Regions from separate parts of the Neptunomonas concharum genome, predicted to be linked through region 2. Evidence: predicted binding sites of a transcription regulator. Region 2 holds the regulator's gene; the other holds the start of a gene.

Region 1 (4,141 bases), 1.6 Mb from region 2:
TGGATGCGCCTCCACTATTTGCACTGATTGGAGCGCCAAACAGTGCAATGGGATTCCCCAAAACGGTTGCCTGAGGCAAGTTCACATTACTGGTTTTGTCTGCTGTGGTTTTCGCAGTTTTCGAGGATTGCGTCTGTTCGCTTAATACAATAGTAATGATATCCCCGACACGATGGGCGCGCCCATCACTGTAGATATTCATACTCGTAGAGGCGTTAAAAATGGCACCGTTAACCGGTTTTGGTTGCTGTAACTGCTGAGGAGCTACCGGTGCGTAATACGGTCGATTCGGTTGCACAGGTTTATTGACACACCCCACTAAGATCGATGCAGCAACCATTAAGAAAACAAACCGAAGTGACATTTTCAACCTACCTATATTTAAAGCTGCTGTGTTACAAATGAGAGCATCTCATCTGCAGTCGAGATCACTTTAGAGTTAATCTCATATGCTCTTTGCGTCGTAATCATATTGACCAACTCTTCAACCGCATTAACATTCGACGCTTCTAACATCCCTTGGCGAACAATACCTGTCCCCGCTTCGCCAGGAGCAGCTACCTGTGGTGCGCCACTAGCTGCTGTTTCGGTGAATAGGTTTTGACCTATCGCTTGCAAACCGGCGGGGTTCACAAAGTCAGCAATCTCTAACTGAGCAATCTGTATTGGGTTTGGATCACCTGCTACAACCACCTCGACGATACCATCGACGCCAACCGTAAAGGTCTGAACTTCGGCAGGCAGAGTAATAGCAGGCTCCAACAAATAACCTTCAGCCGTCACCAGCTCATTATCACCATTCAAGTGGAATTGACCGTTTCGGGTATAGCCAAAATCCCCATTGGGCATCGTAACTTGAAAGAAACCCCGGCCGCTGATCGCCACATCAAAAGGTTCCTCAGTAACCTGAATTTCACCCGTTTGAAATAACTTCTGAGTACCTACGATTCTGACACCATTGCCGAGCTGTAAACCTGACGGCAACTGGGTCTCTTGTGTAGAATCAGCACCTGGCTGTCGTTTGATTTGATACAGTAGATCCTCAAAGACCGCACGATCCTTTTTAAACCCGACTGTGCTTACGTTGGCTAGGTTATTCGCCGTTACTTTTAACGAGGTATCTTGAGCAGATAAACCAGTTTTTGCTACAAATAATGCGCCGTGCATACGTTATCCCCTACACTTAACCTAACTGAAGAATTTTAGTTGCCGCTGTTGAGTTCTCTTCGGCGTTCTTCATCATTTTTATATTCATTTCAAACTGCCTCGACAAACTGATAATACTCGTCAGTTCATGGACAGCATTGACATTACTGGACTCAAGATATCCAGAACGCAGTCTGATATTTAAATCCGGTGGTTGTGGCAAATTACCATCGACATGCATTAAACCATCAGCGCCTTTATAACTTGTCTGCTTATCCAAATTGACGACTTTAATACGATCTATTATGGCGAGTTCAGCGGCTGCTTCGCCTAACGGGCGGATGGTAATCGTGCCATCCGTACCAATATCAATCTGCTCTGCTGGCGGTATAACAATAGGAATCCCACCATTACCCATAACCGGCAATCCACTGCCTGTAACCAACTGATTAGCGGCATTGATCTGCAGCTCCCCCGCACGGGTATAGGCTTCATTACCATCAGCACCTATCACCGCCAACCATCCACCATCTTCTACGGCAATATCCAAAGATCTGCCGGTTTCTATAAAAGTACCTGTCGTGGTATCCGTCGCTGGGCGCTCAGTCATCGCATAAACGCGCGAAGGCAGCCCCTCTCCAAACACTTGCATAGCACGGGCTTGAGCCAAGTCAGTCTTAAACCCAGTCGTATTCGAGTTCGCCAAATTATTTGCATGGGCCTGTTGAGCCAGCATATTCTCGCGGGCCCCACTCATGGCGACAAAAACAACTTTATCCATACCGTTTACCTGACTCTCTTGATTTGCCGTTTTATTAATACCTCAAGCTATTGCAATCCATATGCCAAAAAAAAGAGCCGCTAAAGCGGCTCTCTTTCCTAGAACAAATTAACCATTAAATCTGAAGAATTGACTGAGTCACTGTGTTCAATGTTTCCAGTGTTTTAGAGTTCGCCTGGAAGTTCCTCTGCGCTTCGATCAACTTGACTAGCTCGGCAGATAGATCCACATTAGATTGCTCCAGCGCGGCCGAACGCAGCAAGCCATTTAGACCTGTGCCCGGCGGGTTGAGGATAGCGTTACCTGACGTCAGCGTAGCTGTCCACTCCGTATCACCACTAGGCTGCAAACCTGATTGGTTTTCGAAAGTTGCCATCGCGACAATTCCTAGAGCTTGGTTTTCACCGTTGCTAAAGGAAGCCATCATCTCACCATTTGCGCCGAAAGATACCCCAATCAAATCACCTTTAGTATAGCCATCCTGTACTGAGGATTTGATGATAGAAGCAGAAGCAAATTGTGTAGACCCGGCAATATCCAACTTAATCTCTTTATTCGGATCAGCTGGGTCAGCGCCCTGGATAGTCAGTGTTGGGACAGCAGATCCTGCACGTACTTCCTGACCATTAATACCCGATAACAAACCATTAGTGGAGTCAAACTTAATAATCACGGGACCAGGTTCCGTGCTGGTACCAAACCCAGGATCCTGTACCTTACCGATATCTAACGCTTCTTCACCGTTAAGGTAAGCGTACATACGATACACACCGTTGTAGGAATTATCCCCTTCAACGCGGAAATCTGTATTCTGGAAGCCCTGCGCATCCACATTAGCACCATCAAACAGCTGGTTGCCGGTGTCATCTTTAACTAACAGCGTTGATGGACCTAAATTATCTGGATCAACTTCAGGTTTGTATTCAATGCGCAAAGCACCATTCGCACCCTGAGTCGCATCAAAGCTGATGGACTTAATTAGGGGGTTAGCCTCTATGATTTCTGACTCTCGATCACGGATAGCCAGTGCCATCTGTTCGGGGGACCATACATTTTGTCCTGTCGTAAAGGTCACCGGCACACCGGATACTTCAACGGTGAACTGGGTCTGGGCAGGGTAGGTTGTTGAGGCAAACTCAAAGAAGTGTTTCTCGTTACTATCTACAAACCCTTCAGGCTGGATCGTTGCCGGTGTCAAGGCAACTGGAGTGGCCGCTTGGTCAGTAACGGATAGCTCACCATAACCTAATGAGTCAGCCGCGCGTAATACCCTTAGCGTTCCTGCCGGTGCGTTTGCCGCATCTGGATAGAACTCAACTGCGAAAATACGCGGATCCGCTTGTTGTAGCTCAGCAAGCTTCGCTCCGGATAAACGCCAAATCTCTTGTGAACCGCTTCCAGCCGTTGTCGTCACGACTTCAAAAGGTGCCGCTACGGTAGCCGGGGCAGCATCATCCACATTAACATCAATTCCGGAAATACGGATTGCAGCACCATCGGTGGTATCGTATTGCTGAAACTCTTGCTCTGGTCGCTGCTCTACAAAATTATACTTGATGGTATGTTCATTACCTAAGCTATCAAACGAACGGATCGTTGTACTGTAGGTGAAAGATGAGGGTTCATTTTTATCATAGACAGGGAGTAGCGTTGTAGCATCGTCTCTGGAGTCGATATTAAAAGATAGACCCATGCTTTCAGTCGCTTTAGGCGGGCTCTCTTTTTGTGTAACCGCCAAGTCGCCTATAGGCAAACGGTTACCTTCACCATCTAAACCATATCCCTGCAAATACTTGCCGCTCTTGGATACGATAAAACCGTCTTTATTCAGTTCGAATGCACCTGCACGCGTGTAAGTAACGCCGCCTTGACCATCATCTAACTGAAAGAAACCGGACCCGTTGATCGCCAAATCCAGATTGTTATTAGTAAATTCAATCGTCCCAGCACTGAAATCCTGAGCGATATCAGATACCGTGACGCCCGAGCCTGCCGTGTTACTGGAACCGGCACCAACTACTGCCGTAGCATAGATATCACCAAATTCCGTACGGGATGATTTGAAACCGACTGTACTTGAGTTTGCAATATTGTTACCCGCCACATCAAGCATAGTTGACGACGCTTTTAAACCGGTAACTGCAGTATTAAAACCTGCCATAACTATATCCTCTCGTTAGCCTATCTGCTTGATGTCGTTGATATTTACAGCAC
Region 2 (4,141 bases):
GTCACCCAGTAAGGGTTTGGCAGAACCCGCATATCAAATACAATGTCTGCATCCAATGGGACGCCATGTTTAAAACCAAACGACTCAAATTGCAGAGAGAGTGATTGCTCCGCACGGTCCGCAACGCGTAGCTTAATGGCGTCTCTCAGTTCATAGATAGATAAACGGGTAGTATCTATCCTGATATTAGCAAGGTCCGTAATAGGTTCTAGTAACTTCCTTTCATATTCTATCGCATCAGGAAGATTACTGACTCTTTCTGCCATGGGGTGTCTGCGCCGCGTGGAACTATAACGTTGCAGCAGTGTTTCGTATGAGGCGTCTAGGTAGACAAGCTCTACGGAAATTTCTGGATATTGGCGAAAATATGTCCACATCTGCGGCACCTTTTCCAGATTGCTGGACAGGTTGCGTGCATCAATGCAGACCGCAATTTTATTGAGCTGCGCATCATCATTTAGCATGTGAGTGACTAAATCGGGCATCAGCATGGCAGGTAAGTTGTCGATACAATAATATCCGACATCTTCCAGTGCCTGAAGGGCTGTACTTTTACCTGAACCTGAGCGGCCACTGATAATGATGAGTTTCATTGTTACTCTGCTGTTTAGTTAAAAACTTCTGAAGCCACTTGCAACAGATGAGTATTGGAGTCAGCTTTTCTTAGTTGTTCTCTAATCGCTTCTTGACTAAAGGACTCAGCGAGTTTCCCTAAAATATTTAGATGTTCTTCACAGGCTTCTTCAGGAACAAGCAAAAAGAAGAGTAGGTCTACGGGGCGATTGTCTATCGCATCAAAATCAATGGGTTCAGATAAATGGATCAGCGCACCGATCGCTTCGGTAATACCGGCAAGGCGGCAATGTGGGATCGCCACACCTTCGCCAATGCCGGTGCTGCCCAGCCTTTCTCTGCTTATCAATCCACTAAATAAATCTTCTGCGACAATACTGCCGTTTGATTCTGCAATGATGTTACTTACAAACTCCAGAATGCGCTTTTTACTGCCGCCTTCAATATGTTGAAGCGTTCGTTCGGGTGATAGCAAAGATATAATGGACATGTGTGCTATAAATCTAATGGTTATTTGTGACTTTTCAGTTTTTCTTTGTGCTTGATGATCTGGCGATCGAGTTTGTCAGTGAGACCGTCGATAGCAGCATACATATCTTCGTGTTCACTGGTGGCAAATACTTCCCCACCTGCAATATGCATATCGGCTTCAGCTTTTTGACGTAATTTATCTACACTTAGTGTCACTTGAACGTTTGTGATGTTATCAAAGTGGCGTTCCAGCTTTTCAAATTTAGTGTGTACGTATTCAGATAAAGCTTCTGTCAGTTCTACATGGTGGCCAGTGATATTGATTTGCATATTAAGTCTCCTTTTGACACGACAGGTATGTCGTAGTGTGTTCATTAAATCAGACGCTTTCTCTCATTTGAAGGCGCAATTCCCATTGCTTCCCGGTATTTGGCGATGGTTCGCCGTGCGACCTGTATACCTTCTTCATCTAATAGTTGGGCTATTTTATTATCACTTAAAGGTTTAGTTGGATTTTCAGCGGCTATCAGTTTTTTGATGACTGCGCGTATGGCTGTGGATGACGCAGCCCCTCCGTCACTTGTGCTAACGTGGCTGGAGAAGAAGTACTTAAGCTCAAAAATCCCTCTAGGTGTATGCATATATTTTTGAGTGGTTACACGAGATATCGTAGATTCATGCATCTCTACCGCCTCCGCGATGTCATGTAAAACCATGGGTTTCATCGCTTCTGGGCCGAAGTCTAGAAAGTCAGACTGTCTTTCAATGATTTGGCTTGAAACCTTCAACAAAGTTTCATTACGGCTTTGTAAACTTTTGATAAACCAGCGAGCTTCCTGCAGATGACTCTTGAGGTAGGTATTGTCTGCACTGTTGTCTGCTCGCCTGATGAGGTCTGCATAACGGGTGTTTATCTGTAAGTTAGGTGAGGCTTCCGAGTTAAGTCGTACAGTCCATACACCACGAATTTTCTCTACATATACATCTGGAATGACATACTCGGCTTTACTGTTCGATATAAAAGATCCTGGATGCGGATTTAACGATTGAATCAGCGTAATGATGGCTTGAAGTTGCGGCTCTTTTAGCCTCAGTTTACGCATCAACTGCTTATAGTCTCGGCTACCTAGCAGGTGTATATATTGGCGACAAAGCATCACTGATTGCTTCAAAAGGGGCGTGTCAGGAGGTAATTGCTGTAGCTGTATGCTCAGGCACTCACCTAAATCGCGTGCTGCAACACCTGGCGGATCAAATTGCTGAATGCGGTGCAGTACAGCCTCAAGCTCATCCAATTCAGCATCCTGAAAAAGTTCAGATTCTTCTTGGACGAAATGCTCAAGCAGCTCATCTAATGAAATACGTAGATAGCCTTCGGTATCGATACCGTCAATAATCGCCTCGGCGATCATCTGATCCGTAGGGCTCATTGGCGTAAGATTAAGCTGCCAGAGCAAGTGGTCCTGAAGGGTTTCTTCTGCACTATCATTGGACTCAAAGGGCAAGTCTTCATCCCTATGGGTTGTGCTGCCAGAATTGGTAGATGCTTGAAAGGTATCATCCCATGATGAGTCCGTAGCAAGCTCTTCTGGGATGCGATCATTCCACTGATCGTCAAAAGAGTCTTCTGTCTCTTGATACTCATCAAGTGAATCGTTTTGGCTGTTGCTAGGTTCCTCATAAGCGCTATCAGTATGCTCTTTCGAAGAGGTTGTTTCGGGCTCAGCTGATTGAGTGGCGTTATCCGCCTGTTCTGGCTGGCTTTGTTCATGAAGCTCATCCGCTTCTTCTGATGTCTCAAGCATAGGGTTGCTGTCGAGCGCTTCTTGGATCTCTTGCTGGAGATCAAGCGTCGATAATTGCAGTAAGCGAATAGCCTGCTGCAATTGAGGGGGCATTGTTAGGTGCTGACCCATTTTAAGTTGTAATGACTGCTTCATAAAATTACAACAATACTCCTAAGCGGTATCAATCTACTCAAAGTTTGAAGGTATCACCCAAATAGGCCGCTTTCACCTGATCGTTGGCGAGTATCTCTGCGGGAGTGCCTTGGGCTAAAATTACCCCTTCACTTACAATATAGGCTTTTTCACAAATATCGAGTGTTTCTCTAACATTATGGTCTGTGATTAATATGCCTATGCCTTTAGATTGTAGGTGCTTTATAGTCTGTTTGATATCATTTACTGAGATTGGATCTACGCCCGCAAAGGGTTCATCTAACAAAATGAAGGAGGGTTCAGAAGCTAGAGCTCGTGCGATTTCCACTCTTCGGCGCTCACCGCCGGATAAGCTCATACCTAGGCTTTCTCGCAAATGAGAGATATGGAATTCTTCAAGTAAGGTTTCGAGTTTCGTTTCCCTTTGGGAGGGCGTCAGCTCTTTTCGCATCTCTAGAATACCCATCAGGTTATCCTTGACGCTTAGCTTTCGAAAAATAGACGCTTCTTGTGGCAGGTAGCCAATCCCTTTCCTTGCACGAAGGTGCATAGGATCACGGGTTACGTCATCATCGCCAATGCGGATGGCTCCATCATTGGCTTGAATTAAGCCTACAATCATATAAAAACAGGTTGTTTTTCCAGCTCCATTTGGACCCAGCAACCCTACAATTTCCCCGCTATTTACTTCTAAGGAGACATCGCGAACAACCTGGCGTTTCTTATAGGCTTTGGCCAAGTGCAGAGCTTGAAGCAATTTACTCATAATTAGGGCTTAGCCTTAGGTTGAATAACCATCTGGACGCGCTGCCCGGTTTTACCTTCGCCGCTATAGGCATTTACGATGGCTTTGTCCATCTGATAAACAATTTTACTACCGGTAAACTGGTCGCTTTCTTGTTGGACTTTTGCATTGCCTGTGATCGTAATGGTCTGTTTGGCGATTAAATAATCAAGCTTTTCGCCAAAGGCATCCGTAATAGGCTTATCTTCAGCTGCTTGCTGTCGGAAATTAGCGGGGGAACCGTTTGCAATAATGCGGCTAACGCTGTCTTTTTCACGATAGAGATCAATACGGGCCGCTTTGATCTCCATTGAACCTTGTTTCATGAGTACATTGCCGGTGTAGGTTGTGGTGCCTGTTTTTTCATTGATCT

The links. Region 2 encodes sigma-54, which starts transcription at its own class of promoters, with help from an activator protein. Its sites were predicted from a motif close to TGGCACNNNNNTTGCTNT; they were not measured.
Region 1: the regulator sigma-54 is predicted to act here: its motif matches at 1,977-1,994, upstream of F0U83_RS03135 (flagellar basal body rod protein FlgF).

The regions. Positions count from the first base shown of each region.
Region 1 covers NZ_CP043869.1:654,194-658,334, reverse strand. Annotated here, with positions in the region: gene flgH (flagellar basal body L-ring protein FlgH) at 1-364, opposite strand, end outside; gene flgG (flagellar basal-body rod protein FlgG) at 382-1,167, opposite strand; gene F0U83_RS03135 (flagellar basal body rod protein FlgF) at 1,184-1,927, opposite strand; gene F0U83_RS03130 (flagellar hook-basal body complex protein) at 2,043-4,088, opposite strand; gene F0U83_RS03125 (flagellar hook capping FlgD N-terminal domain-containing protein) at 4,104-4,141, opposite strand, start outside.
Region 2 covers NZ_CP043869.1:2,625,912-2,630,052, reverse strand. Annotated here, with positions in the region: gene rapZ (RNase adapter RapZ) at 1-593, opposite strand, end outside; gene ptsN (PTS IIA-like nitrogen regulatory protein PtsN) at 608-1,063, opposite strand; gene hpf (ribosome hibernation promoting factor) at 1,084-1,374, opposite strand; gene F0U83_RS12420 (RNA polymerase factor sigma-54) at 1,419-2,984, opposite strand; gene lptB (LPS export ABC transporter ATP-binding protein) at 3,022-3,750, opposite strand; gene lptA (lipopolysaccharide transport periplasmic protein LptA) at 3,753-4,141, opposite strand, start outside.